3 regions of the Streptomyces sp. NPDC088810 genome follow, and region 2 is predicted to be linked to each of the others. Evidence: riboswitches for the same ligand, from Rfam matches in the RefSeq annotation. Region 2 holds a riboswitch; each other region holds the start of a gene.

Region 1 (9,612 bases), on a different contig from region 2:
GCGCCCCGACGCGGAGCACGAGTCCGTGGTGCTGACGGCGACCGTGCCGTCCGCCGCGGAGTACGACTGGGCCGCGCCGGGGGCCGCCGATGCATTCGCCGACCGGCTGGTGGCCGCCGCCGAGCGTGCCGTACCGGGGCTGCGCGAGCGGGTGCTGTGGCGGGAGATCCGCACCCCGCTGGACACCGAGCGGGAGACGGGCGCCACGGGCGGTGCCGTTCCGCCGCCCGCGCTGGCCGGGCCGGAGGGTGTGCTGCACCCGGCCAACACCACGGCGGTGCCGGGCCTGTTCGCGGTCGGCGGCTGGGCGCACCCCGGCGGCGGCCTTCCGCACGCCGGCATGTCGGGTGCGCTGGTGGCCGGACTGATCGTGGAGGGGCCGGAGTTCCGCGGCTCGCAGTGACGGGCTCGCGCCGCGCGGGTCCTCAGAAGCGGTACTGCTCGTCGTACCCGACCCCGGGCTGCGGCTGCTGGCCGCCCGTGGTGTGCGGGTACGGCTGCTCCTGCGGGAGTTCGCCGCCGTAGGTCTCGTCGGTGCGCTGCTGTGGCACCCACACCCCGCCGGCCGGGGTCTCGCCGTAACCGCCCGTGGCGTACGGGTCCTGGGCGTACCCCTGCTGCTGCCCGTACTGCTGGCCGTATCCCTGGTCGTAGGAGCCGTAGGCCTGGTTGCCGATGTACGGGTCGGAATAGTTGGCGTAGCTCTGCTGGCCCGCGGTGTCGTAGCCGTAGTCCTGCTGCCCGTAGCCGGAGTAGTCGTAGGCGTAGTTCTGCTGAGCGGTGCCCGCGGGGGCGGGGTTCGCGTGGGCGGGGTCGCCGTAGACGCCGTAGGTGCCGGTGTCGTCGGGGAGGGGCTGCGGCTCGTAGACGGCGGTGGTCTCGGCGGCGGTGGGCTCGGCCGTGCGGGAGGCGGCCGGGGTGAAGACGTCGTCGCGGTCGTAGTCGTCGTCGTAGTCGCCGTGCGTCCGGCCGGAGCCGTATCCGCCCTGGTCGTGAGCCTGGCCGTCGGCGGTCGCGGCGGACTCGGCCGCGTCCTGCCGGTCCGCCCCGGTCCGGTCCGCCCGGCCGCGGCGGCGCTTGCTGCCGCCGCCGGCCCCGGCTTCGGGCCGCTTGACCGCCCAGCCGGAGGCGAAGCCGCGGCGGAACGACAGCGTGACGTAGGTCTGGCCGACGGCGAAGGCGATCGCGCCCAGCCCGATCACGATCACGGACGGCATCAGCACGCCCAGCACGACGCCGAGGAAGCCGGCGAAGGCGAGGAGGCGCCAGCGCAGCCGCGCCTTGTACTGCAGCAGCACCTCGCCCAGCAACCACAGCGCGACGCCGCCGAACGCGATGTAGAGGACCGTCCAGCCCATGTACGCCCCTCTCCCAGTGACCGCTACGCAGTGTGTCGTATCGCGGTGCGGCCGGTCTAGGCCTGCGGGGGGTGGTGCAGGCCCAGGTTCTCGTAGATTTCCAGGGTCGCCGTGGAGTTGTTGAGCGTGATGAAGTGCAGTCCGGGCACTCCCTCGGCCAGCAGCCGAGCGCAGAACTCCGTGGCGAACTCGATACCGATGGAGCGTACCGCCGCCGGATCGTCCTTCGCTGTGAGGATCCGCTCTTTGAGGGCGTCCGGGAAGTGGGCGTTGCTGAGCTTCGGCAACCGTTCCAGCATCTTCACGCTGGTGACCGGCAGAACCTCCGGGATCACCGGGGTGTCACAGCCCGCGGCCACCACACGGTCGCGCAGCCGCAGATACGACTCCGGCTGGAAGAACATCTGTGTGATGGCGTAGTCGGCGCCCGCACGGCACTTGTCCACGAAGTGGGCGACGTCGGTGTCCCAGTCCGCGGAGCGCGGGTGCATCTCCGGGAAGGCGGCGACGCCCACGCAGAAGTCGCCCGACTCCTTGATGAGCCGGACGAGTTCGGCGGCGTAGGTCAGTCCCCGCGGGTGCGGCACCCACTCGCCCATCGGGTCGCCGGGCGGGTCGCCGCGCACGGCGAGCATGTTGCGGATGCCGGCGTCCGCGTACTGGCCGATGATGTTGCGCAGCTCGGCGATGGAGTGGTCGACCGCGGTGAGGTGGGCGACCGGGGTGAGCGTGGTGTCGGCGACGATCTGCTCGGTCTCCTTGACCGTGCCCGCGCGGGTGGAGCCGCCGGCACCGTAGGTCACGGAGACGAAGTCGGGGGCGACCGCCTCGACCCGCCGGAGCGCGCTCCACAGGTTCCGCTCGCCCTTGGGGGTCTTCGGCGCCGAGAACTCGAACGAGTACGTCGTCTTGCCGGCGGCGAGCATGTCGCGCACGGTGCGTGCGCGATCAGTCCTGGTGGATGCGGTTCCGAGGGCCATACCGGCAGGTTAGCCAGGGGTAGGCGGTCCCCCAACCGGACGTCGGTAATTTGCCCGATTTGTCGCCTTCCTGTCCAGTGGGTGGACAGAACCGGCGCTAGCGGGCGTCCCGCAGCCGCTTCGCGAGCTCCGCCGCCGCCGCGCCCGGGTCGTCCGCCTCGGTGATCGCGCGGACCACGACCACCCGGCGGGCACCCGCGTCCAGCACCTGGTCCAGGGTGCCGAGGTCGATGCCGCCGATGGCGAACCAGGGGCGGTCGGTGCCGAGGCCCGCCGTGTAGCGGACCAGGTCCAGGCCGGGGGCGTGCCGGCCGGGCTTGGTGGGGGTGGGCCAGCATGGGCCGGTGCAGAAGTAGTCCACACCCTCCTGGACGGCGGCCGCGGCGGCCTCGGACTCGGCGTGCGTGGAGCGGCCTATGAGGATGTCGTCGCCGAGGACGGCGCGGGCCGCGGGGACCGGCAGGTCGCCCTGGCCGAGGTGGAGCACCGCGGCGCGGGCGGCGTGGGCGACGTCCGCCCGGTCGTTGACCGCGAGCAGCTTGCCGTGGCGGGCGCAGGCCTCGGCGAAGACCTCGAGGTGCTCCAGCTCCTCGGCGGCCTCCATCCCCTTGTCGCGCAGCTGCACGATGTCGACACCGCCGGCCAGGACCGCGTCCAGGAACTCGGGCAGGTCCCCCTGGCGCTTGCGGGCGTCCGTGCAGAGGTACAGGCGGGCGTCGGCGAGCGCGGCGCGGGCGGTGTCGGACATGCGTGGGTCCCCCCGTGGTGTCGGTGTCCGCTGTGGTGCGGGGCGGTGGCGTACGGGTGTCCGGCCCGCACGCCACCTCCTGCTGCGGGTCGGCTCAGACGGCGAGCGCCTGGGCGCGGCGCTTCACCTCCGTGCCGCGATTCTCGCTCAGGGCCTGCGCGGGGGTGCCGGGCAGGGTCGGGTCGGGGGTGAAGAGCCACTCGATCATCTCTTCGACCGTGAAGCCGTCGTCCCGCAGGAGCGTCAGGGTCCCGGCCAGGCCCTTGACGACCTTGTCCCCGTCGATGAAGGCGGCGGGGACGTGCAGCGCCTTGTTCTCACCACGGCGCACGGCGATGAGCTGGCCCTCCTTGACCAGCTGCCGGACGCGCGTCACCTCGACGCCGAGCATGTCGGCGATGTCGGGGAGAGTGAGCCAGGCGGGGACGAGAGCATCAATTTTTGCGTCAATCTCGGTCACGGGGACAAGCGTAGGCGCTTCGCCGGACCGGCCGCGATCTGTCATCGGCCGTCTGCGGGTCCGTCGTGGGTGCTCGCGCAGTTCCCCGCGCCCCTTCCGGGCGCTCAGTCAGCCGTGGCGTCCTTCAGAGGGCGGGCCGGGTCGGACAAGGCGGCGGGGTCCATGGTCCGGCCCGCCTCGATCAGCCGGCGGCCCTGGGCCAGATCCCGGGGGCGGCCCACCGCCAGCAGGGCCACCAGGCGGCCCTCGTGCAGCCAGCACACCGTCCAGGACGGGCCCGCCGGGTCACCCCGCCACACCAGGAGGTCGGCCCCGGCGTGGTGGCCGGCGTACTGCACGAACCGGCCGAACTGCTCCGACCAGAAGTACGGCACCGGATCGTAGACGGCCGGGGTCTCCCCGAGGATGTTCGCGGCGACCGTGCGCGGGCCCTGCAGGGCGTTGTCCCAGTGGTGGACGAGGAGCCGTTCGCCGTAGCGGGCCGACGGGAAGGAGGCACAGTCCCCGACGGCGTACACGTCCGGCACGGAAGCGCGCAGGCGGTTGTCGGTGAGGACCTCGCCGTGCGGGCCCAGCTCGATGCCGGAGCCGGCCAGCCAGGCGGTGGCGGGGCGGGCGCCGATGCCGACGACGACGGCGCCCGCGGGCAGCCGGGTGCCGTCGGAGAGCACTACCTCGCCGGGCTCGACGCGCTCCACGCGCGCGCGGGTGCGCAGGTCCGCGCCCGCGTCGGCGTACCAGGCGGCCATGGGCGCGGCGACCTCGGCGGGCAGGGCGCCGGCGAGCGGGTGCTCGGCGGCCTCCACGACGGTCACCGCGCAGCCGGCCTCGCGGGCGGCGGTGGCGAACTCGGCGCCGATCCAGCCGGCGCCCACGACCACGATGTCGTGCTGGCGGGCGAGGACGGGCCGCAGCCGTTCGGCGTCGTCCAGGGTGCGCAGCAGATGCACGCCGGGCACGCCCTCGGCGCCGGGCAGCCGGATCGGTTCGGCGCCGGTGGCGAGGACCAGGACGTCGTACGGCACCGGGCCCGCCTCGGTGTCCAGCTCGTGCTCGGCGGGGCGCAGGCCCAGCACCTCGCAGCCGAGCCGCAGCTCGACCCCGAGGGACTCGAAGTCCACCTCGAAGGCGGAGCCCTCGGCCTTGCCGAGCAGGACCGCCTTCGACAGCGGCGGCCGGTCGTACGGCTGGTGCGGCTCGGCGCCGATGACGGTCACACTGCCCCGGAAGCCCTGCTCGCGCAGGGCGACCGCGGTCTGCACCCCGGCCATGCCCGCGCCGACGACGACCACGCGCCGCCCCGCCGCCGTGCCCTCTTCCGCTGTCTGCTCGCTCACCCGATCACCATAGACAATTGACGATCTGTCAGTCAGGGGGCCTGCCCGGTGAGCTGTTCCACAACGCTCGTGCCGGAGCCCGGCCGGGACTCCCACTCCCAGGTCTCCTCCAGCCGCACCCGCCCGTCCGGCAGCTCGACGACCGTGGACACGCAGTGCCCGGAGGCGGTCGTCCCGTCGGTCCTCAGCTGCACGTACCGGAAGTCCAGCCGGTCCCCCTCACGGGTGCCCACCAGATGGCCGCGTACGACGTCGCCGCCCGCGTAGTCGGCCCAGATCCCGCCGTCCTCCTCGTGGTACGTGAACCGGGTTCGGGTACCCACCTGACCTGGATCTTGGTCCGCCACGGGGGCGAGGACCAGTCCGTCGAGCGACCGGGCCATGGAACGGGGCTCCCTTACGGGTGAGGAGGGCTGCGGGCTAGGGTGGCCACCGTACAAGCACTCGCGGGAGCCCGGACGCACCGGGCTGAGAGGGAGGCTGGCGGCCTCCGACCGTACGAACCTGATCCGGGTCATGCCGGCGAAGGGAGGGGCTGGACGCCCATGTCGTCACGTACGTCCGACGTCCTCGTCATCGGGGGCGGAATCATCGGCCTGGTCACGGCCTGGCGCGCGGCGCAGCGCGGGCTCGCCACGGCCGTGGTGGACCCCGAGCCCGGCGGCGGGGCCGCGCAGGTCGCGGCCGGCATGCTGGCCGCGGTCACCGAACTGCACTACGGCGAGGAGACCCTGCTCGCCCTGAACCTGGAATCGGCCCGCCGCTACCCCGGCTTCGCGGCCGAGCTGACCGAACTGACGGGCCACGACCTCGGTTACCGCCGCTGCGGCACCCTCGCCGTCGCGCTGGACGCCGACGACCGCGCCCACCTGCGGGAACTGCACGAACTCCAGCAGCGCTCGGGGCTCGCTTCGGAGTGGCTGTCCGGGCGGGACTGCCGGCGTCTGGAACCGATGCTGGCGCCGGGGGTGCGCGGCGGGCTGCGGGTGGACGCCGACCACCAGATCGACCCGCGCCGGCTGGCGGCGGCCCTGGCGGCCGCGTGCGAGCGGGCCGGTGTGGTGTTCCACCGCGCATGGGCGGAGCGGCTGGACGTGGTGCGGGACCGGGCCGCCGGGGTCACCACGGCGGACGGCAGCGCACTGCGCGCGGACCAGGTGGTGCTCGCGGCGGGCAGCCTGAGCGGGCGGCTCGCCGGCGTGCCGGACGAGCTGCTGCCGCCGGTGCGGCCGGTCAAGGGGCAGGTGCTGCGGCTGACCGTGCCGCGCCGGTACGCGCCGTTCCTGAGCCGGACCGTCCGGGCCGTGGTGCGCGGCAGCCACGTCTACCTGGTGCCCCGGGAGAACGGCGAACTGGTCGTCGGCGCCACCAGCGAGGAGCTGGGCTGGGACACCACGGTCACGGCCGGGGGCGTGTACGAGCTGCTGCGCGACGCCCATGAGCTGGTGCCCGGCATCACCGAACTGCCGCTCACCGAGACCCGGGCCGGACTGCGCCCCGGCTCCCCCGACAACGCGCCGCTGCTCGGCCCCTCCGGGCTGGCCGGGCTGCTGCTGGCCACCGGGCACCACCGCAACGGGGTGCTGCTCACGCCGGTCACCGGGGACGTGCTGGCGCACACCCTGGTCGCCGGTGAACTGCCGGAGGAAGCCCGTCCGTTCGCCCCGCAGCGCTTCGGCACCGCGCTCACGGAGAAGCTGGAGCAGACCGCATGAACAGCCCGGTCCTGATTTCCGTCAACGGGGAGCGCCGGGAGATCGCCCCGGGCACCGCTCTCGACGCCCTCGTCCGGACCCTCACCGCGGCGCCGCGCGGGGTGGCCGCCGCCGTCAACGAGACCGTCGTCCCGCGCGCGCAGTGGGCGGCCACCGCCCTCGCCGACGGCGACCGGGTCGAGGTCCTCACCGCCGTGCAGGGGGGCTGAGCCATGGCCGACGATTCCCTCGTCCTCGGTGACCTGGCCCTGTCCTCCCGGCTGATCATGGGCACGGGCGGGGCGCCCAGTCTCGAGGTGCTGGAGCGGGCGCTGGTCGCCTCCGGCACGGAGCTGACCACGGTCGCGATGCGCCGGGTGGACCCCTCCGTGCACGGCTCGGTGCTGTCGGTGCTGGAGAAGCTCGGCATCCGGGTACTGCCGAACACGGCGGGCTGCTTCACCGCCGGTGAGGCCGTGCTGACCGCCCGGCTGGCCCGGGAGGCACTCGGTACGGACCTGGTGAAGCTGGAGGTCATCGCCGACGAGCGGACGCTGCTGCCGGATCCGGTGGAGCTGCTGGAGGCGGCGGAGACACTGGTCGACGACGGGTTCACGGTGCTGCCGTACACGAACGACGACCCCGTGCTCGCGCGGAAGCTGGAGGACGTGGGGTGCGCGGCGGTCATGCCGCTCGGCTCGCCGATCGGGTCCGGCCTCGGTATCCGTAACCCGCACAACTTCCAGCTGATCGTGGAGCACGCGCGCGTGCCGGTGATTCTGGATGCGGGGGCCGGTACGGCGTCCGACGTGGCGTTGGCGATGGAGCTGGGGTGTGCGGGGGTGATGCTGGCCTCTGCGGTGACGCGGGCCCAGGAGCCGGAGGTCATGGCTGCGGCGATGAAGCACGCGGTGGAAGGGGGGCGGCTGGCTCGGCTGGCCGGGCGGATTCCCCGGAGGTATCTCGCTGCGGCGTCGTCTCCTGCGGAGGGCCTGGCCGTCCTGGACCCCGAGCGTCCCGCGTTCTGACCGTCACAGGTCGGCTGCAGTGCCGGTGGGAAAGCGGTCTCCGCGCGGGAACCGTCGGTGCTCCCTCGTAGACTCCCTCGCGTGGATACGACCCTTCAGGACCCCCTCGTCGGGCAGTTGCTCGACGGCCGGTACCGCGTCGACGCGCGCGTCGCGGCCGGCGGGATGGCCACGGTGTACCGGGCCCTGGACACCCGCCTGGACCGCGTGCTCGCGTTGAAGGTGATGCACCCGACACTCGCGGCCGACGGGACGTTCGTCGAGCGGTTCATCCGGGAGGCGAAGTCCGTCGCCCGGCTCGACCACCCCAACGTGGTGCAGGTCTTCGACCAGGGGACCGACGGGTCGTACGTCTACCTGGCGATGGAGTACATCGCCGGCTGCACCCTGCGGGACGTGCTGCGCGAGCGGGGCGCGGTGCAGCCGCGGGCCGCGCTGGACATCCTGGAGCCGGTGCTCGCCGCGCTCGGTGCCGCGCACCGGGCCGGGTTCGTGCACCGGGACATGAAGCCGGAGAACGTGCTGATAGGCGACGACGGCCGGGTCAAGGTCGCCGACTTCGGGCTGGTGCGCTCCGTGGACACGGTGACCAGCACGACGGGTGCCGTGCTCGGGACCGTCTCCTATCTCGCGCCGGAGCAGATCGAGCAGGGCACCACCGATCCGCGCGTCGACGTGTACGCGTGCGGTGTGGTCCTGTACGAGATGCTGACGGGCGGGAAGCCGCACTCCGGGGACTCCCCGGCCCAGGTGCTCTACAAGCACATCCACGAGGACGTGCCCGCGCCCTCGGCGCTGGTGCCGGGGCTGCCGTACGTGCTGGACGAGCTGGTGGCGTCGGCCACCGCGCGCATCCCGGACATCCGGCCGCACGACGCCGTCGCGCTGCTCGCCCAGGTCCGCGAGGCCCGTCTGACGCTGACCGACGAGCAGCTGGACGCGGTGCCGCCGCAGGCGCTGACCGCGGAGCACGACAACGCCGAGGACCGCACGAGCGTGATCCCGCGCGCACTCACGGTGCCCCGGCCGCTGCCCGTCGACGAGGACGCGGACGCCCCCGGGGACGGCGTCGACCGCACCGCCCGCTTCCAGAGCCCGCCCGTGCCGCCCCGCCGGCGTCCGGCGCGGCCCCCGCGCGCGGTGCTCGCCGTGATCGCGGCCGTCCTGCTGGTGTTCGGTGTGGGCGCCGGGGTCTGGTACATCAACTCCGGCCAGTTCACCAAGGTGCCGCCGCTGCTGGCGCAGACCGAGGCGCAGGCGCGGGCCCGGCTGAGCGCGGCCGGCCTCGACGTGGGCCAGGTCAAGCGGGCGTACAGCGACACCGTCGAGCGCGGCGCGGTGATCGGCTCCGACCCGGCGCCCGGCGCGCGGATCCGGGACCACGACGCGGTGACGCTGACCGTCTCGCTGGGCCCGGAGACGGTGAACGTGCCGAACGTGAAGGGACAGCCGCTCGCGAAGGCGCAGGCACGGCTGAAGGCGGACGGCCTGGAGCCGGGCATGGTCACCCGCGAGTTCAGCGAGGACGTGGCCAGGGGCTCGGTGGTCGGTACGACGCCGGAGGCGGGCACCAAGCGGCACGCGGGCTCGGCGATCGCGCTGATCGTGAGCAAGGGCAGCCCGGTCGACGTGCCGGACGTCACCGGCGACGACGTGGACAGCGCCCGGCAGGAGCTGACGGACGCCGGGCTGAAGGTGAGGATCGCGGCCGGGCGGATCAACTCCGAGTACGACAAGGGCGAGGTCGCCGCGCAGAGCCCGGACGAGGGCAGCCGGGCCGCCGAGGGCGACACGGTGACGCTGACCCTGTCCAAGGGTCCCGAGATGATCGAGGTCCCGGACGTGACCGGTGACAGCGTGGACGACGCGCACAAGACCCTGGAGGCCGCCGGCTTCGAGGTGGACGAGGACCGCGGGCTGCTCGGGCTGTTCGGCGACACCGTGAAGAAGCAGTCGGTGGCGGGCGGCGACAAGGCGCCCAAGGGGTCGACGATCACGATCACCATC
Region 2 (9,612 bases):
ACTTCGACGCTCATCTCGACGAGGCCCTGGACCGCATCCTGGCCGAGGAGCAGAGCGCCGGCTGAAGCGTTACGGCACGGGCGGCGGGCGCTTGGCGGTGCCGCACGGAACCGTGCAGGAACGCTTCTGCAGCGGGCTCGCCCGGCGGCACTGCGGGGAGCCCGCCACGTGCCGTACGCCGTTTCCGGGCCTCCGTGCTCACCGCTTCCGGCGTCGGCCCCGGCCGCCGCGTGCCGGCGCGGGCTGCGCCCCGGCGGCTGCCGCGACGGGCGGGGCGGACCGGTCGGCCGACACGACGAGGGCGGCCAGCGCGGTGGTGACCGGGACCGAGGCGACCAGCCCGATCGAGCCCACCAGCGTGCGCACGATCTCCTCCGCCACCAGCTCACTGTTGGCCACGGTCCCGACGCTGCTCTGCGCGATCGAGAACAGCAGCAGCAACGGCAGGGCCGCACCGGCGTAGGCGAGGACGAGGGTGTTGACCACGGACGCGATGTGGTCGCGGCCGATCCGGATGCCCGCCCGGTACAGGCCGCGCCAGCCCATCGACGGGTTGGCCTCGTGCAGCTCCCAGACGGCCGAGGTCTGTGTCACCGTCACGTCGTCCAGGACGCCGAGCGAACCGATGATGACACCGGCCAGCAGCAGACCGCTCATGTCGATCGACGGATACAGGCCGTGGATCAAACCGGTGTTGTCGTCCGTGTTGCCGGTCAGCGCCGCCCAGCCGATGAAGAGCGAGCCGAGCACGCCGATCAGCGAGAGCGAGATCAGCGTGCCGAGCACGGCCACCGACGTACGCGCCGACAGGCCGTGGCACAGGTACAGGGCGATCAGCATGATGGCGCTGGCCCCCACCACGGCCACCACCAGCGGGTTCGCCCCCTCCAGGATCGCCGGCAGGATGAACAGCGTCAGCACCAGGAAGCTCATGGCCAGGGCGACCAGGGCCATGACACCGCGCAGCCGGCCCACCACGACGACGGCCACTGCGAAGATGCCCGCGAGCAGCGCCATGGGGAACTTGCGGTCCACATCGGTCACCGAGTACTGCAGCTCCCTGGGAGCCGAGGGCTCGTAGGCGACCACGACCTTCTCGCCCTGATGCAGCTGCCGTGTCTGGTCCGGCTGCACGATCTCGGTGAACGTACGGCCCTTGTCCTTGCCGGTGTCGACTTGGACGGTCGCCTTCTTGCAGGTGCCGCCGGCCTGTTGCTGCGCGGACGTGCCCTCGGCGGTGGACGTGTCGCCGGTCGGGGTGCCACCGGAGGCGTTCACCGACTTGCAGCTCACCTCGAGGACCCGGGTGACCGTGGCCTGCTGGGTCTGCCGGTCGAAACCGACACCCGTGCGCTTGTGGGACGGGGCCGCTCCGGGCCAGAGCACCACGAGACCGACCAGGACCGCCGCCGTGAAGGGGACCAGGATCGCCGCGATGACCTTGCGCAGATGCTGGGACACGGGGGCGGCGGGTCCGTGGCTGTGACTGTGGCCGTGCGCGTGACCGTGCCCAGGGGCGTCATCACGGCTGCCCTCCCGGGCTCCGTGACTGCCGGCGAGGCCCTGGCCCGAGCCGTCCCGGTGGTGCGGCTCGGGCGGCTGATTGGGGTACTGCTCCATCCTGGTCACCGCCCGATCATCGCAAGAACGGTGGGGGCCCACTGTTCACCGCGCCACACATGACGCTAGCGTGGAGCCACCTTTGCACACGCGGGAGCTCGGAGCACCGGGCTGAGAGGGCGCTGACCTCCGTACACGCGATGTTTCACGTGGAACAACCGATGTTCCACAGGAAGCCTCGGCAGACGGACACCGCTGCGTCGACCGCCGAACCTGTTACCGGGTAATGCCGGCGTAGGGAGTAGGTCTCATGACCAACAAGGACGCACGCACGCCTGCCTCCGTTCAGGACGAGAAGTCGCAGGAGGCCGGGAAGCCCATCGGCTGGCACAAGGCGTACGTCGAGGGCTCGCGCCCCGACCTGCGCGTGCCGGTCCGTCAGGTGCATCTCACCAACGGGCAGTCGGTCACGCTGTACGACACCTCGGGGCCGTACACCGATCCGCTCGTCGACACGGACGTCCGCCGGGGCCTGCCGCCGCTGCGGGAGAACTGGATCATCGGCCGCGGAGACACCGAGGAGTACGCGGGCCGTCCGGTCCGTCCCGAGGACGACGGGATCAAGCACACCTCACCGCGTGGCGGGCTGCGCAACCTGGACGCGGTCTTCCCGGGACGTCCGCGCCAGCCGCGCCGGGGCCGCGACGGCCAGGCGGTGACACAGCTCGCGTACGCGCGCCGGGGCGAGATCACGCCCGAGATGGAGTACGTGGCCATCCGGGAGAACGTCTCGCCCGAGGTGGTCCGCGAAGAGATCGCGGCGGGCCGGGCGGTGCTGCCGGCCAACGTCAACCACCCGGAGATCGAGCCGATGATCATCGGCAAGCGGTTCCTGGTGAAGGTGAACGCCAACATCGGCAACTCCGCGGTGACGTCCTCCATCGAGGAGGAGGTCGAGAAGATGACCTGGGCGACCCGGTGGGGCGCCGACACGGTCATGGACCTGTCCACCGGCCGCAACATCCACACCACCCGCGAGTGGGTCCTGCGCAACTCCCCCGTCCCCATCGGCACGGTGCCGCTCTACCAGGCCCTGGAGAAGGTCGACGGCAGGGCCGAGGAACTGACCTGGGAGATCTACAAGGACACCGTCATCGAGCAGGCCGAGCAAGGCGTGGACTACATGACCGTCCACGCGGGTGTCCGGCTGGCTTACGTCCCGCTCACCGCCAACCGCAAGACCGGCATCGTCTCGCGCGGCGGCTCGATCATGGCCGCGTGGTGCCTGGCGCACCACAAGGAATCGTTCCTGTACGAGAACTTCGAGGAGCTGTGCGAAATCCTCGCCGCCTACGACGTCACGTACTCGCTGGGCGACGGCCTGCGGCCGGGGTCGATCGCGGACGCCAACGACGAGGCGCAGTTCGCGGAGTTGCGGACGCTCGGGGAACTCAACCGGATCGCCAAGCGTTTCCATGTACAGACGATGATCGAGGGCCCGGGACACGTCCCGATGCACAAGATCAAGGAGAACATCGACCTTCAGCAGGAGATCTGCGATGAAGCTCCGTTCTATACGCTCGGTCCGCTGACCACGGACGTCGCGCCGGCGTACGACCACATCACCTCTGGCATCGGTGCCGCGATGATCGCCTGGTGGGGCACGGCAATGCTCTGCTACGTCACGCCCAAGGAGCACCTGGGCCTGCCCAACCGGGACGACGTCAAGACCGGCGTCATCACCTACAAGATCGCCGCACACGCGGCGGATCTCGCCAAGGGGCACGCCGGTGCGCAGGAGTGGGACGACGCACTGTCCGACGCCCGCTTCGAGTTCCGGTGGGAGGACCAGTTCAACCTCGCCCTGGACCCGGACACGGCACGGGAGTTCCACGACGAGACCCTGCCGGCCGAGCCCGCCAAGACGGCCCACTTCTGCTCCATGTGCGGGCCGAAGTTCTGCAGCATGAAGATCTCGCAGGACATCCGCCGTGAGCACGGGGGCAGTCGGGCCGAGATCGAGGAGGGCATGGCCCAGAAGTCGAAGGAGTTCGCCGAGGCGGGGAACCGCGTGTACCTGCCGATCGCGGACTGAGCGGCAGGCCCCAGGGGTCTGCGTCTCCGAGCCGCCGTAAGGCAGCGCGCGAGGCGCGGACTCCGCGGGGCGCCGGTTCCCCCTCGGCTCGGGGGCCGGGTCACTCGGGCTGGTGTTCGGGGCCGCCGAAGTCCGGGCTCGTGTAGTCGGGGCTGGTGAAGCTGGGGCGGCCGGAGCCGGTGCCGTCGTCGGGGCTGCTGAAGCCGGGGCGGTCGTAACCCAGGCGCGGTATGCGGCCGGTCGGTGCGGGCGGGGCCGGGTGGGACACGGTGGTCGTGCCGGGCTCGGCGAGCGCCTCCCGGAGGAAGGGCAGGATGCCGCGCTCCAGCAGGGCGTCCCGCCACGCCTCCCGGGCCCTGGCCAGCTCCTCGTGGGCCGCGTCCCGGGCGTGCTCGTCAGCCGGGGTGCTGTTGCGCAGGGCGGTGAGCAGCAGTCCGACGGCGGCGACGAGGATCGCCGCCGCGGTGATGGCGCCGAACACCCAGCCGGTGGTGAGCAGGGTGCGGGCGAGGGTGTGCCCGGGGTCCAGCATCTTCAGGATGTAGCCGACGAGCAGGAAGATCACCGCGGCGGTTCCGGAGAGGACGGGAGCCAGGACGGCGACGACCGCGATGGCGCCCGCACCGGTGCTCTCGGCGGCTTCCCCGAGGGAGGTGGCGAGGCCCGCTGCGGCCGAATCAGGGCCCGTCGTACCGGAGTTCCCGACGGTGGGCGGGACGGACAGCGCCGGGTGGCGCAGTTCGTCGCGGAGTTCGACGTAGTGCTGGTACTCGGCCGCCGCGGCTGCCGTGATCAGGGCGGAGGCGCTGAGTGCCATGGTGCGCAGTTGTTCGAGGTTGAGCCGTTCGCCGACGGCGGCCAGTTCCGGCCGGTGCGGTGCGGAGCGCAGCGCCTCATCGAGGAGCCGCTCGAATTCCTGGCGGTCCTCGCTCTGCAGGTGCTGCGGAACGCTGTTCATGTGCATCCCCCGATGCTCCGTAGGGCTTGGGGCTCGCACGCCGGCGAGCCGTCGGGCAGAAACGGAGGGGAGCCTGCGACGGATAAGCCGATGGTAGAGCCGTGACGGCGCGCGTTGACAGGGGATTGCCGGAAATTGCGTTCCTGCCGGCCGGCGGGCAGCCGGGGGAACGCCTGCCCGCCAAACGGTCAGCTGTCCAGCGGCAGTTGTTGGACCAGCAGCTTTCCGGCCATGGTCACGCCGCCGTCCATGGCGATGGCCAGCCCGTCGGCGTAGATGTGCGGTCCCTCGACGACCGGGCCGCTGCTCTCCTCGCCGTCCTCGGAGCCGACCTCGCCGAGGAGGTAGGGAATGGGGCTGTGCCCGTGAACGACCCGGGTGCCGCCGTACGTATCGAGGAGGGAGCGCACGGCGTCGGCGCCACCCTCGTCGCGGAAGGAGAAGCGCTTGGTGAACTTGCGGAACAGGTCCCAGACCTCGTCGGCGTCGTTGCGGGTCAGCGTCTCGCGGACGGTGTCGTTGACCGCCTCGATGGAGTCGCCGTAGTCGAGGTAGGCGGTGGTGTCGGAGTGGAGCAGCAGATAGCCGTCGACCTCCTCGACGGCGTCGAGGCGGGCCATCCACTGCAGGTGGTGGTCCTGGAGGCGGTCCATGTCGGTCTTCTGGCCGCCGTTGAGCAGCCAGGCCGCCTGGAAGGTGGCGGTGCCCGCGCCGGAGTTGACGGGGGTGTCGCCGAACCGTTTGGCGCCGAGCAGCAGCAGCTCGTGGTTGCCCATCAGGGCCTTGCAGTAGCCGCCCGCGGCCGCGGCCTCGGCGGACAGCCGCATGACCAGGTCGATGACGCCGATGCCGTCCGGGCCGCGGTCGGTGAAGTCGCCGAGGAACCACAGGCGGGTGGTGCCGGCGCACCACTGGCCCGAGGCGTCGATCAGCCCCTGCTCCTGCAGAGCGGCCACCAGCTCGTCCAGGTAGCCGTGGACGTCACCGACGACGTACAGCGGCCCGGGGCCGGACGCGGGCTGCGGCGCCGGGGCGGCGGCGGGGGTGGGCTCGACGCGCACCTGGACGGTGTCGCCGCGGTTGATGACGGGCAGGTCGCGCTGGGTGGGCGTGTAGCCCTCGGGGTACGCCTCCTCGGCGGGCGGGACGACGTCGCCGGGGTGGATGCTGCGGACGTACGGACCGGTCTCATGGACGTACGCGGGTACCCGGAAGTCGCGCAGCGTCGCCGTCCGCTCCGCCTCGGGTCCCTGACCGGCCCCCTGAGTCATCAGACCCCTCCACCATCGCGCCGCATCTGCACCGCTTCGGACTGCCTGGTCGCAGCGGTCCGCGGTGTCGTGGGCCCATCATAGGAATGCGCGTCGCGCCGTGTGATGACCCAGGGGTGGTGAATCGGAACAAGACTCCGGTTCACCGCGGCTTTCGCCCCGTTTGGGCAGATGTTCGACCGGCTGTCGGCCTATCGGAGTGTCGACCGGGCGCTTTCGAGGCCTGTCCGTCCCCGACCGGCCGGGTGCGCCTCCCCGCGCCGCACCGGTCGGTCCGCACCGGCCGGGCCCCGAGCCGGCCGGTGCGGCAGGCGGCGCTACGTGTCGTCCGGCGTCCGCGGCGGACTGACCGTCGTGCGCGGAGGCCGCCGCTGGGACGAGGTGCGCACGATCAGTTCGGTCGGTATCACCTGCTCGACCGGCTGGTCGGACTCGACGCCCTCGATGGCGTCGATGAGGAGCTGGACGACGGCCGTGCCGATACGGCGCGGTTTCAGCGAGAGCGTGCTGATGGGCGGCTCGGTGCTGGCGTACACGGTGGACTCGCTGCAGCAGACCAGCAGCAGGTCGTCCGGGACGCGGAGACCGTAGCGGCGGGCGGCGGCGAGCAGGTCGGTGCCGTTGGGGTCGAACAGGCCGTAGACCGCGTCGGGCCGGTCGGGGCGGGCGAGCAGCCGGTCGGCGGCGACGGCGCCCGCGCACGGGTCGTGCGCCGGGTAGGCCTCGTAGACCGGATCCTGGCCGACGCGTTCGCACCAGCGCAGGTAGGCGGTGGTCGACAGGTGGGTGTAGGTGTCCGTCGTGGTGCCCGTGAGCAGGCCGATGCGGCGGGCGCCGGCGTCGGCGAGGTGGTCGAGGATGCCGAGGACGGCGGCCTCGTGGTCGTTGTCGACCCAGGCGGTGACGGGGAGCGAGCCGGCCGGGCGGCCGTCGGAGACGACCGGCAGGCCCTGCCGGACGAGTTCGCTGACCACCGGGTCCTGGTCGGAGGGGTCGATGACGACCGTGCCGTCCAGGGCGACGTTGGACCAGACGTCGTGGCGGGAGGTCGCGGGCAGGATGACGAGGGCGTAGCCGCGGGCGAGCGCGGCCGAGGTGGCGGCCCGGGCCATCTCGGCGAAGTACGCGAACTCCGTGAAGGTGAAAGGTTCATCCCCGTACGTCGTCACGGTCAGGCCGATCAGACCCGACTTGCCGGTACGGAGAGTGCGGGCGGCGGCCGAGGGTCGGTACCCCAGCCGGTCGGCTACCTCGCGGACATGGCGCCGGGTGGCATCCGGGAGCCGGCCCTTGCCGTTGAGGGCGTCGGACACGGTCGTGATGGAGACCCCGGCGGCGGCGGCGACGTCTCTGATGCCCGCCCGGCCCGGCCGACTGCCTCGACGTGAGGTTTCCGCGCGGCTCACCTGGTGCTTCCCTGCTGCTGTCATGGCGAGCCGATAGTAGGGCTCATGTGGTGGTGTAGTGCGGACGCATATGCACGCGTTGACAGGCACGTTTCTGCATGGTCAAAGGCGGCCAACTGCCTTAGAAATCAAGGAAGTTGAGCGATCCAGTAGTAGGACGTTACTTGTCGACGCGGATGGGCCTGCCAAGTGCCCGATGTCTCGAAGAGGTCTCAACTCACCTTCACGAGGGACGCGCGCCACGGCGCAAGCCACCGGCGCATAGATATATGTACGGCGCGCCCCCCGGAACGTACGCCTTCGTACGCCGATGCCCTTGATGCCGGTGGACGACGGGAGATCCACCGCTCCCCGCGGCGGTGCCCCGCGCTGCCGGGTGTCCCGGACCTGTACGCAGCGGGGCCGAATCCTCTTAAGGTGAGCAGTATTGGAAGCCGGTGGTGTCGACGGGCCGCCGGCGGTCGCGAGGAGGACTGCGGTGAGCGAGACGAGCCCCAAGCTGCGCGCCGAGCTGGAGGGTATCCCCACCTACAAGCCGGGCAAGCCGGCCGCGTCCGGCGGCCCGGTCGCCTACAAGCTGTCCTCCAACGAGAACCCGTACCCGCCGCTGCCCGGCGTGCTGGAGAGCGTGACGGCGGCGGCCTGCGACTTCAACCGTTACCCGGACTTGGCCTGCACCGGGCTGATGAACGAGCTGTCCGACCGCTTCGGTGTGCCGCTCTCCCACCTGGCCACCGGCACCGGTTCGGTAGGGGTCGCCCAGCAGCTGATCCAGGCCACCAGCGGCCCCGGCGACGAGGTGATATACGCCTGGCGGTCGTTCGAGGCATACCCGATCATCACGCAGATCAGCGGCGCCCGCTCGGTGCAGGTGCCGCTGACGCCGGGTGATGTGCACGACCTGGACGCGATGGCGGACGCGATCACCGACCGGACGCGACTGGTCTTCGTCTGCAATCCCAACAACCCGACGGGCACGGTGGTGCGGCGGGCCGAGCTGGAGCGGTTCCTCGACCGGGTGCCCGCCGATGTGCTGGTGGTGCTGGACGAGGCCTACCGGGAGTTCATCCGCGACCCCGAGGTGCCCGACGGTGTCGAGCTGTACCGGCAGCGGCCCAACGTCTGCGTTCTGCGGACCTTCTCCAAGGCCTACGGCCTGGCCGGGCTGCGCGTCGGTTTCGCGATCGCCCACGAGCCGGTGGCGGCGGCGCTGCGCAAGACGGCGGTGCCGTTCGGCGTGAGCCAGCTGGCGCAGGAGGCGGCGATCGCCTCGTTGCGGGCCGAGGACGAGCTGCTGGGCCGGGTCGGCTCGCTGGTGTGCGAGCGCACGCGCGTGGTCGACGCGCTGCGGTCCCAGGGCTGGACGGTGCCGGAGACGCAGGCCAACTTCGTGTGGCTGCGGCTGGGGGAGCGTACGGTCCCGTTCGCGCAGGCCTGTGAGGAGCACGGTGTGGTGATCCGGCCGTTCCCGGGCGAGGGTGTGCGGGTCACGGTCGGCGAGGCCGAGGCGAACGACATCTTCCTGAAGGTGGCCGAGGGATTCCGCAAGGAGATCCAGCTCGGCAGCTAGCTCTACTCCTCGATCAGCTCCACCCGGATGGGGTCGCCGTCCCGCACGCTCGCCAGGAGGCCGGCGTCCCCGTCCACGCTGCCGAGGATGTTGCACGGGCTCGCGAGGCGGCACTCCTCGCCGCGCGAGATCGGCGTGGGGCCGTAGGGGAGGGCGAGGGCGTCGCCGTCCGTCCAGAAGGCCACCGTGCCCGGTTCCACGACCTGGCGGGCGTCCGTTTCACGTGAAACAGAAACGCCTGTGTCGAAATACACCTCCTCTCCCCAGGTGCGCGCGGTCGAAGCGAGGGGCAGTGCCTTGGCGAGGGCCTGTGCGGTCGTGGTGCTTGCGTCGAGGGTCGCGGTGATGTTGCCCGCGGGCCAGGAGATGCGTATCTGCATGGCGCGCAATTCAACAAGATGTTGAAGTCGCTGCCAAGGTCTTGACGGGAAGGCGAAGGGGGGACCCCCCTTCCGCGGCCGAAAATCAGTGCGTCATAATGGCTTGTGAATGTGAACGCGTTCACAAGCGCGTCCCGTTTGCTCCGTATGCGGGCAACAAAGAGGGGCAAACCGCCGCTGTACCACGGCGTAGTAAGGAGAGTGACGACGTGGACCTGGCTTTGGCGCCGGAGACACTGGCGCGCTGGCAGTTCGGCATCACCACCGTCTACCACTTCCTGTTCGTTCCGCTGACGATCTCCCTGGCCGCCTTGACGGCCGGGCTGCAGACGGCCTGGGTGCGCACGGAGAAGGAGAAGTACCTCAGGGCGA
Region 3 (9,612 bases), on a different contig from region 2:
CTCTGTAAAGGACAAACGTTGTCCATGACTCGCCGTAGCGTACGCCGTTCCGTGCGCGTGCTGAGTGTCGCCTCCGGGTCGGCGGCGCTGGTGCTGGGCCTGTCCGGCTCCGCCCTCGCATGCAACATCAAGGACTTCTCCGCCGAAGCCAGGTGCGACGGCGACAAGGGTGTCATCGTCGTCACCGACACCGACCCCTCCGCCGCCGAAGGCACCGTCAGCGTCTTCCTCCAGGGGGACGGCGGTGTCGAGACGAAGGTCGGCGAGCAGCCGGTCAAGGGGGCGAAGGAGGGCGTCGAGGTCACCTTCCCCGAGGACTGGAAGCCGAGCGCCACCTACCGGGTCCACATCAAGGCCGCCAACGTCGACCGGGACATCAAGCCCGACCTGGTGACCCCGTCCACCGCCTGCAAGAAGGAGGAGAGCGAGAGCGCGAAGCCGACGGCCAGCACGTCGCCGACCCCCTCCTCGTCCCCGTCCAAGTCCGCCCCGGCGCAGCCCGCGTCCCCGGCCCCGTCGGCCTCCGCATCCAGCTCCGCCCCGGCCGGCACCTCCGAGAACGCGCCGTCCCCGGCCGCCGGTGACTCCAACCTCGCCGAGACCGGTGCCAACTCCAACACCGGCCTGATCGCCGGCATCGCGGCGGCCCTGGTCGCCGTCGGCGGTGGCGCGGTCTGGTTCGGCATGCGCCGGCGCGGCGCGAGCCGCCACGGCTGACCCGCACCGCCGTACCCCGGCCCGCCCCGATGTCCCCAGGGGGCGGGCCGGTTGCGTCAGCCGAAGGTGGCCCGCTCCAGCCAGAACTCCAGCAACTCCCGCTCGCCGAGCACTTCGAGACCGGACGCGTCCAGCGGCAGCCGACGGTAGAAGGCGAGCAGCACCGAGGTGAGCGGGCCGCGCAGGGCGACCGTGGCCTTCTCGTGCCCGCGCCGCCAGCTCACCCCGTCCGCGCCCAGCTCGACCAGCCACTCGGCGTTCAGCTCCGGGCCTGCGTCGGTGGCGTGCAGATGGATACGGGAGCCCGGCCGGCGCAGGTCCTTCGCCGGGTCCCGCGGCATGTTCCGCTGCACCCACTCGACGATCTGCAGCCACTCGTCCAGCGCGTCGGCGGCGATGTCCGGCGCCACCTCGTAGGGCAGCCCGGCGGCGAGCGTGGCGTCGGCCCGGTGCACGGTGATCTCGTGGGCCATACGGCGGGCCCAGAAGCCGGAGTTCGGCGTCCCGGCCCACGCCCACACCCGCGCGTCGGGACCGGCCTCGCGCAGCGCGCCGACGACCAGCTCACCGCTCTGCGCGAGCCACTTGTCCAGGGCCGCCGCGTCACCGCGCTCCCGCGGCCCGCCGCCCAGCGGCACCTGCTCCTCCGGGATGTTCTCCTGCGCCCGGGTGCGCACCAGGGCGTCCACCCAGCGCAGGGCGCCCCCCATGTGCCGTACGAGGTCCTCCAGCGACCAGTCCGGGCAGGTCGGCACGGTCGCGGACAGATCGGCGCCGGAGGTCACCACGGCTCTCAACCGGTCGACCTGATGGGCGATTTCGTCACAGTAGCGGTCATGTGCGAGCACAGGCATGACCTCACCCTACGGTCGGTGGATCAGTCCAGCACGAGGGTTTCGGCCTCGTCGAACTCCACGCCGACCGAGGCGCCGGGCTCGGGCGCGTCCCGCAGCGCGCAGGCCGCCTCCAGCCGCGGGCCGTCCGCCGGCTGGAGGTGGACGGCCACATGGGTGCCCTTGAAGGTGCGGGCGGTCACGGTGCAGGCCAGGCCCTGGTCGGCCGGCACCAGCCGGACCCCGGCCGGCCGGACGAGGACCGTGCGGCTGCCCTGCGCGGAGCCGTCCGGCACCGGCAGCTTGCCCCACGGGCTGTCGGCGGCCGTACCGGCGACGGTCGCCGGGACCACGTTCTGGAAACCGAGGAAGCGGGCCACGAACGCGTCGGCGGGCCGCTGCCACACCTCGAGCGGCGTCCCGGTCTGCGCGATCCGCCCGTCCCGCATCACCACCACCCGGTCGGCCAGCGCGAACGCCTCGCCCTGGTCGTGCGTCACGGCGAGCACGGTGGTGCCCAACCGGTCGAACAGCTCGCGCAGTTCGACCACCAGCCGCTCCCGCAGCGAGCGGTCGAGCTGGCCGAGCGGCTCGTCCAGCATGAGCAGCCGGGGCCGGGGCGCGAGCGCCCGGGCGAGGGCCACCCGCTGCTGCTCACCGCCGGACAGGGAGGCCACGGCCCGCCGGGCGGCCCCCGGCAGCCCGACCAGCTCCAGCAACTGGCCGACCTCGGCGTCCCGTTCGCCCTTGGCGACGCCGTGCATGCGCAGCCCGAACGCCACGTTCGCGCCGACGTCCCGCTGCGGGAACAGCTGGTGGTCCTGGAACATCAGCCCGACCCCGCGCCGGTGCGCGGGTACGCCGGCCTGGTCCCGGCCGTCCAGCAACACCCGCCCGGAATGCAGGGGTTGCAGCCCCGCCACCACTCGCAGCAGGGTCGACTTCCCGCTGCCGCTGGGCCCGAGGACGCACACCACCTCGTGCTCGGCGACCTCCAGGCCGACGGTGTCGAGCACCGCCCGCCCGCCGAAGCGCACGGTCGCGGCATCCAGGCTCAGCAGCATCTAGAACTCCCCCGTCCGGTCGGTGCGCAGCCGCTCCAGGATCAGCAGCGCGACGGCGCACACCACCATCAGAATCGTCGAAAGGGCCATCGCCTGGCCGTAGTTGAGGTCACCGGGGCGGCTCAGCAGCCGGGCCACGGCGACCGGGAGCGTGGGGTTGTCGGGGCGGGCGATGAACACGGTCGCCCCGAACTCGCCCAGCGACACGGCGAACGCGAACCCGGCCGCGACCAGCAGCGCCCGCCGCACCAGCGGCAGGTCGACCTCCCGCCACACCCGCCAGGGCGAGGCCCCCAGCACGGCCGCCGCCTCCCGGAGCCGTACGTCCACCGCGCGCAGCACCGGCAGCATGGTCCGTACGACGAAGGGGGCGCCCACCAGCGCCTGCGCGAGCGGCACCAGGATCCAGGACTGACGCAGGTCCAGCGGCGGCTTGTCGAGCGCGATGAGGAAGCCGAAGCCGACGGTCACGGCGGACACCCCGAGCGGCAGCATCAGCAGCGCGTCGAAGCCCCGCACCAGCCGGCCGGCGTCCCGGCGGGCCAGCGCGGCGGCGGCGAGAGCTCCGATCACCACGGCGATGGCGGTGGCGGCGACGGCGTACTCCAGCGAGGTCCACACCGCGTGCACGGGCGCCACCAGGAACGTACCGCCGCCGGCTTCGGTCAGCGCCCGGTAGTAGCCGAGGCCGGGCGCGTCGAGGGAGCGGCGGACGAGGACGGCGAGCGGCAGGACCAGCAGCAGGGCGATGGTGGCGAGGACGCCGGCGAGCAGCGCCCACTGGCCGGCGCCGCGCGGGCGCCGGACGGTCGTGCCGGGGTCCACGAGCCGGAGGGCGGTCTCCCGGCGCCGTACCGTCCAGGCGTGCACGGCGAGGATCGCGCCGACGGCCGCGAACTGGACCAGGGTGAGGACGGCGGCCGTGGACAGGTCGAAGACGTCGGACGTCTGCCGGTAGATCTCCACTTCAACGGTGGAGAAGGTGGGGCCGCCGAGGATTTGCACCACGCCGAAGGAGGTGAAGGTGAACAGGAAGACCATCAGGGCGGCGGCGGCCACGGCGGGCGCGAGCGCGGGCAGGGTGACCTTCCGCCAGGCCGTCAGCGGGGAGGCGCCCAGCATCCGGGCGGCCTCCTCCTGCCGGGGGTCGAGCTGGGCCCACAGCCCGCCGACCGTGCGGACGACGACCGCGTAGTTGAAGAAGACGTGGGCCAGCAGGATCGCCCAGACCGTGGTGTCCAGCCGTACCCCCCACAGCTGGTCGAGCAGACCGTGGCGGCCGACCAGCGCCAGGAAGGCGCTGCCGGCGACGACGGTCGGCAACACGAACGGGACGGTGACGACGGCCCGCAGCAGCTGCTTGCCGGGGAAGTCCAGGCGGGCGAGGACGTAGGCGGCGGGCAGTGCCAGCAGCAGGGTGAGCGCGGTGGAGGCGAGCGCCTGCCAGGTGGTGAACCACAGCACGTGCCGGATGTCCGGCTGGGTGACGACGTCCGCGATCCGCCCGAACCGCCAGGTGCCGTCGGCCTTCAGGCCGCGCGCCACGATCGCGGCGACGGGCCAGGCGAAGAACAGGGCGAAGAACGCGACGGGCAGGGCCATGAGGCCGAGCCGCGCCGCGTTCCCCCTGCGACGCCTGCGGGTCGCTACTTCAGTACGAGCGAGGTCCACGACTTGACCCACTGATCACGGTTGGCGGCGATCGTGCCGGGAGCCATGGTCTCGGGGTCCTTGGCGGCCGGCCCGTACTCGGTGAACTCGGCGGGGACCTTGGCGCCCTGCAGCACCGGGTAGACGAACATGTTCAGCGGCATGTCCTCCTGGAACTCCTTGGAGACCAGGAAGTCGATGAAGGCCTTGGCGCCCTTGGGGTTCTTCGCGTTGCTCAGCAGCCCGGCGAACTCGATCTGCCGGAAGCAGGTGCCGGTCGCCACGCCGGTCGGGGCGGTGTCGGGCCGCTTCTTGGCGTAGATCACCTCGGCGGGCGGCGAGGAGGCGTACGACACGACGAGCGGCCGGTCGCCGCCGGCCTTCTTCCCCTGCGACGATCCCGAGAACTCCTGGTAGTAGGCCTGGTCCCAGCCGTCGACGACCTTCACGCCGTTGGCCTTGAGCTTCTTCCAGTAGTCCTGCCAGCCCTGGTCGCCGAACTGCGCGGCGCTGCCGAGCAGGAAGCCGAGGCCGGGCGAGGAGGTGGCGGCGTTCTCCGTGACGAGGAGGTTCCTGTACTGCGGCTTGGCCAGGTCGGCGAAGGACTGCGGCGGAGTCAGCTTGTGCTCGCTGAAGTACGCCTTGTCGTAGTTGACACAGATGTCGCCGTGGTCGACGGGCGTGACCCGGTGCTTGTCCTTGTCGAGCTGGTAGGCGGCGCCGACCTTGTCCAGGCCCTTGGCGGTGTACGGCTGGAAGAGACCGTTGTCGAGGGCGCGGGAGAGCAGGGTGTTGTCGACACCGAAGAAGACGTCGCCCTGCGGGTTGTCCTTGGTCAGGATCGCCTTGTTGACGGCCTGCCCGGCGTCGCCGTCCTCGAGGACCCTGACCTTGTACCCGGACTGCTTCTCGAAGTCCTTGAGGACGTTCTTCGAGACGGACCACGAGTTGTGGCTGACCAGGGTGACGGTCTTGGAGTCGGTGCCGCTCTCGGTGTCCGTCGAGCCGCACGCGGACAGCGTGATCAGGCCGAGCCCGACCGCCACGGCCACGAGGGTCTTGTTGTGCACTGGATGTCCTCCTGGGGTTGGCCAGGAAGAGACGCGGCCCTGCCCGGGCTCCGCGAGGGAGGCCCGGGCAGGGCGCAACAGCTTGAGTGATGACCGAACTTCCTACCCAGAATGACCTGGGCGAGGTTCAGAGGGTCTGCGGCCCTGTCCGCCGCACTCTCAGCGCTGTGGCGCTCCCCTGTCGGAATATGAAGATATGTGGACTGAGATTGTAGGACGTGGCCAGATTACCGCTCGGTGGCCGCGAGCTGACCACAGGCTCCGTCGATCTCCTGACCACGGGTGTCCCGGATGGTGACGGGCACACCATGGGCCGCGATGGCCTCCACGAACGCCTTCTCGTCCTCCGGCCGGGAGGCGGTCCACTTGGACCCCGGCGTCGGGTTGAGCGGAATGAGATTGACGTGCACGGGCCTGCCCTTGAGCAGCCGCCCGAGCCGGTCACCGCGCCACGCCTGGTCGTTGATGTCCCGGATGAGGGCGTACTCGATGGACAGCCGGCGCCCGCTCTTCTCGACGTACTCGAACCCGGCGTCCAGCACCTCGCGCACCTTCCACCGCGTGTTCACGGGGACGAGGGTGTCGCGCAGCTCGTCGTCGGGGGCGTGCAGGGAGATCGCCAGCCGGCACTTGAAGCCCTCGTCGGCGAACCGGTGGATGGCCGGCACGAGCCCGACCGTGGACACCGTGATCCCGCGCTGCGACAGCCCCAGCCCGTCCGGAGCGGGATCGGTGAGCGCGCGAATCGCACCGACGACCCGCTTGTAGTTGGCGAGCGGCTCGCCCATGCCCATGAAGACGATGTTCGACAGCCGCGCGGGACCGCCGGGCACTTCCCCGTCCCGCAGCGCCCGCATCCCGTCGACGATCTGGTGAACGATCTCGGCGGTGGACAGGTTCCGGTCCAGACCCGCCTGCCCGGTCGCGCAGAACGGGCAGTTCATCCCGCACCCCGCCTGCGAGCTGATGCACATGGTGACCCGGTCCGGGTACCGCATCAGCACGGACTCGACCAGCGTCCCGTCGAACAGCCGCCACAGCGTCTTGCGCGTGGTCCCCTCGTCGGTGGACAGATGCCGGACGACCGTCATCAGCTCCGGGAACAGCGCTTCCTGGAGCTTGGCACGCGAACCGGCGGGGATGTCGGTCCACTGCTCCGGGTCGTGCGCGTACCGCGCGAAGTAGTGCTGCGAGAGCTGCTTGGCACGGAACGGCTTCTCACCGATCCCGGCCACCGCGTCCTTGCGCTCGGCGGGCGTGAGGTCGGCGAGATGCCGCGGCGGCTTCTTGGCTCCGCGCGGCGCGACGAATGTGAGTTCTCCGGGCTTAGGCATGGCTGTACCAGTGTCGCAGATCCAATCGGGTGACCTGTCGGGATGGCCTGCCGGGATTGTGGCGGGGTCGGCTCTAGTCGCCGTCGTCGGCGGTGTTCGACCCGCGGCCTCGGCTCTTCTGCCCGCTGCTCAGCAGCTCGCCCGCCGTGCGGGTGATGAACGCGACGACGCGGACCCAGCGTGGGCCGCCGCGTTCCGCCCAGACCACGCAGACGCATCCGCCGACGGCGAGGGCCAGGAAGCCGAGCAGTAGAAAGATCATGTTCCCCCCTTGGTTCACGCGTACCTTGCCACGAACCGCCTCACCACGTCACGGGCAGGGTCCTCGGTCCGCGGATCAGGCCCCGGCGCTGGAACTCGACCTCCTCGGGGGGCACGGCCAGCCGGATGCCGGGGAAGCGGGTGAGGACGGAGCCGATCATGACCTCGGCCTCCATGCGGGCCATGACGGCGGCCAGGCAGTGGTGCGGGCCGTGGCCGAAGGCCACATGGGCGGGGCTCTCGCGGTCGAAGTCCAGGGCGTCGGGGTCGGGGAACACCGCGGGGTCGCGGTTGGCGGCGACGTAGGCGTTGTAGACCACGTCACCGGCCCGGATCAGCCGGCCGCCGACCTCGACGTCCTCGGTGGCGATCCGTGGGATGCCGACGCCGTTGCGGTGCGGGACGTAGCGGAACAGCTCCTCCACCGCCCGGGGCAGCAGCTCCGGCTCCCGGCGCAGCCGGTCCAGCTGCTCGGGGTGGGTGAGCAGCGCGTACATCATCGAACCGCTGTTGTTGCGGACCGCGTGGCCGCCGCTGACCTGCACGGCGATGGCGAGCGAGAGGGCCTCGTCGTCGGTGATCTCGCCCGTCGCCGCGGCCTGGGCCAGCACTCCGGCCAGGTCATCGCGGGGTTCCGTCCGGCGGCGCCGGAGCAGTTCGGTGATCCGGGTCCGGGTGACCCGGGCGGCCTCCCGGGCCCGCTCCTCGGCCTCGGCGCCCGCGGACAGCAGGGCCTCGCCCGTCTCCGCCCAGAGGTGCCAGTCCTTCTCCTCGACCCCGAGGAAGTCGCGGAGCACGGCGAGCGGGAAGGGGCCGTGCAGGTGCTCCATGAGGTCGGCCGGCGGGCCGGTGCGCCGCATCCCGTCGAGCAGTTCGGCGGCCCGGCGCTCGGCGAGCGGCCGCATCCGCTGCATGCTCCTGCCGGTGAACGCGCGGGCCACGACCCGGCGCAGCCGCGTGTGCCGGGGCGGGTCGATGTACTGCAGGCCCGCCGTCTGGGAAGCCACCGGCACCGGGCGCATGGTGGTCACGTCGCGGCCGACGACCCGCTCCCGGGAGAAGCGCGGGTCGGAGGTGACGAAGCGGACGTCCTCGTACCGGGTGACCAGCCAGGCGTGCCCCTCGCCGTACGGCAGCCTGATCCGGGTGACCGGCTCCTCCCGCAGCAGCTCGTCCAGGAACGGGTCGGGGTCGAGCGCGGGCCGGTCCTCGACGGCCCAGAAACGCACCGGCGGGTCGGCGGCCCGGCCGAGCGGGGCGGGGGTGGGGTCGAGCGGGGCGGGGGCGGGGTCGAGGGGCATGGGCAGACTCCCTGCTGCGTCGCCGGGGCGGCGGAACCGCCGTCCTTGTGAGGGAGTCTGCCGCGCGCGGGTCCCGCCCGCCGATTCACGCTGCGGCATCCGGGTGCGGGGGTCTCCGGGTACGACGACGGCCCCCGCCCTGCGTTCAGGACGGGGGCCCGCAAGCCGTACGCGTGGAGCCGTACCCGCTCACGCCGAGCCGACGAAGACCACCATGAGCAGCCACACCACCGGAGCCGTCGGCAGCAGCGAGTCGAGCCGGTCCATGATGCCGCCGTGCCCGGGGAGCAGGGTGCCCATGTCCTTGATGCCCAGGTCCCGCTTGATCATGGACTCGCCGAGGTCGCCCAGCGTGGCGCTGGCCGCGACCGCGAGGCCCAGCAGCAGGCCCTGCCACCAGCTGCCGTCGTCGATGAGGAACTGCATGCACAGCGCGCCCGCGACCATCGCGAACAGCACCGCGCCCAGCAGGCCCTCGCGGGTCTTGCCGGGGCTGATGCGCGGGGCGAGCTTGTGCTTGCCGAAGCGCCAGCCGACCGCGTAGGCACCGGTGTCGCTGACGACCGTCAGCAGCAGGAAGGTGAGGACCCGCCAGGGGCCGTCGTCGGCGGTGAGCATCAGCGCGACGAACGTGGCCAGGAAGGGCACGTAGAACGCCGCGAAGACGCCGGCCGTGACGTCCTTGAGGTAGCCCTCCGGTGGTTCCGTCATGCGCCACACCAGCGTGGCCAGGGCCGTCAGCGCCATGGCGACCCACGCCCCCTCGGCGCCGCGCACGTAGCCGGCGACGACCATCGCCGCACCGCCCAGCGCGAGCGGCACCAGGGGCGCCTTGATGCCCTTGCGCTCCTGGAGCCTGCTGGTCAGCTCCCACAGGCCGACGACGACGGCGACCGCGATCACGCCGACGAACACGGCCTTGACGATGAACAGGGACGCGACGATCACCACACCGAGCCCGACGCCGACGCCTATGGCCGCGCTCAGGTCACGGCCCGCGCTCTTCTTCTGCGGCGCAGGCGCCGGCTGCGGGGCGTCGGACATGGGCTCCGGGTTCTGGTTCTCGGCCGGGAGTTCCCGGGCCTGCAACGTCTCGTCTCGGAACAAGGGGCCGCTCAGCCGAGCGGCCCCCCGGTCGTCGTCCTGGTCTCCGCCGTACGCGGCTACGTCGGGCACGAAGGGCATGGGGCGAGTCTGCTGCGCCTCAGGCGCATCGTACGCGGGACCCGCCGGGACGGCCCCCGGGACAGGCTGGGCGGGGCCGCCCCCGGTGGGCCCCCAGTACCCGGCCTGGCCCGCCGCTGGCGGCGCTCCCCAGGAAGAGTCGCTCATCAGACTTCGAGCAGCTCCGCTTCCTTGTGCTTGAGGAGCTCGTCCACCTG

Evidence for each region. Region 2 has a riboswitch for thiamine pyrophosphate ahead of thiC (phosphomethylpyrimidine synthase ThiC). Riboswitches for the same ligand answer to the same signal wherever they lie in the genome.
Region 1: it holds a riboswitch for thiamine pyrophosphate, as region 2 does, so the genes downstream of both, thiO (glycine oxidase ThiO) here and thiC (phosphomethylpyrimidine synthase ThiC) in region 2, are expected to answer to the same signal.
Region 3: it holds a riboswitch for thiamine pyrophosphate, as region 2 does, so the genes downstream of both, ACIP4Y_RS30260 (thiamine ABC transporter substrate binding subunit) here and thiC (phosphomethylpyrimidine synthase ThiC) in region 2, are expected to answer to the same signal.

Annotation. Positions count from the first base shown of each region.
Region 1 covers NZ_JBIVJQ010000001.1:1,050,751-1,060,362, reverse strand. Annotated here, with positions in the region: gene ACIP4Y_RS04870 (phytoene desaturase family protein) at 1-403, shown strand, start outside; gene ACIP4Y_RS04865 (hypothetical protein) at 426-1,358, opposite strand; gene metF (methylenetetrahydrofolate reductase [NAD(P)H]) at 1,415-2,338, opposite strand; gene thiE (thiamine phosphate synthase) at 2,436-3,086, opposite strand; gene ACIP4Y_RS04850 (Rv2175c family DNA-binding protein) at 3,181-3,546, opposite strand; gene ACIP4Y_RS04845 (NAD(P)/FAD-dependent oxidoreductase) at 3,651-4,883, opposite strand; gene ACIP4Y_RS04840 (hypothetical protein) at 4,916-5,266, opposite strand; TPP riboswitch at 5,320-5,431, shown strand; gene thiO (glycine oxidase ThiO) at 5,429-6,598, shown strand; gene thiS (sulfur carrier protein ThiS) at 6,595-6,807, shown strand; gene ACIP4Y_RS04825 (thiazole synthase) at 6,811-7,605, shown strand; gene pknB (Stk1 family PASTA domain-containing Ser/Thr kinase) at 7,687-9,612, shown strand, end outside.
Region 2 covers NZ_JBIVJQ010000007.1:199,137-208,748, forward strand. Annotated here, with positions in the region: gene ACIP4Y_RS23225 (SsgA family sporulation/cell division regulator) at 1-65, shown strand, start outside; gene ACIP4Y_RS23230 (YibE/F family protein) at 199-1,620, opposite strand; TPP riboswitch at 1,701-1,878, shown strand; gene thiC (phosphomethylpyrimidine synthase ThiC) at 1,871-3,655, shown strand; gene ACIP4Y_RS23240 (hypothetical protein) at 3,756-4,619, opposite strand; gene ACIP4Y_RS23245 (metallophosphoesterase) at 4,802-5,884, opposite strand; gene ACIP4Y_RS23250 (LacI family DNA-binding transcriptional regulator) at 6,202-7,314, opposite strand; gene hisC (histidinol-phosphate transaminase) at 7,769-8,860, shown strand; gene ACIP4Y_RS23260 (cyclophilin-like fold protein) at 8,863-9,240, opposite strand; gene ACIP4Y_RS23265 (cytochrome ubiquinol oxidase subunit I) at 9,450-9,612, shown strand, end outside.
Region 3 covers NZ_JBIVJQ010000011.1:188,253-197,864, reverse strand. Annotated here, with positions in the region: gene ACIP4Y_RS30280 (LAETG motif-containing sortase-dependent surface protein) at 25-717, shown strand; gene ACIP4Y_RS30275 (maleylpyruvate isomerase family mycothiol-dependent enzyme) at 774-1,571, opposite strand; gene ACIP4Y_RS30270 (ABC transporter ATP-binding protein) at 1,595-2,614, opposite strand; gene ACIP4Y_RS30265 (ABC transporter permease) at 2,615-4,216, opposite strand; gene ACIP4Y_RS30260 (thiamine ABC transporter substrate binding subunit) at 4,261-5,334, opposite strand; TPP riboswitch at 5,416-5,524, opposite strand; gene rlmN (23S rRNA (adenine(2503)-C(2))-methyltransferase RlmN) at 5,562-6,668, opposite strand; gene ACIP4Y_RS30250 (hypothetical protein) at 6,742-6,930, opposite strand; gene ACIP4Y_RS30245 (cytochrome P450) at 6,971-8,230, opposite strand; gene ACIP4Y_RS30240 (phosphatidate cytidylyltransferase) at 8,420-9,562, opposite strand; gene frr (ribosome recycling factor) at 9,562-9,612, opposite strand, start outside.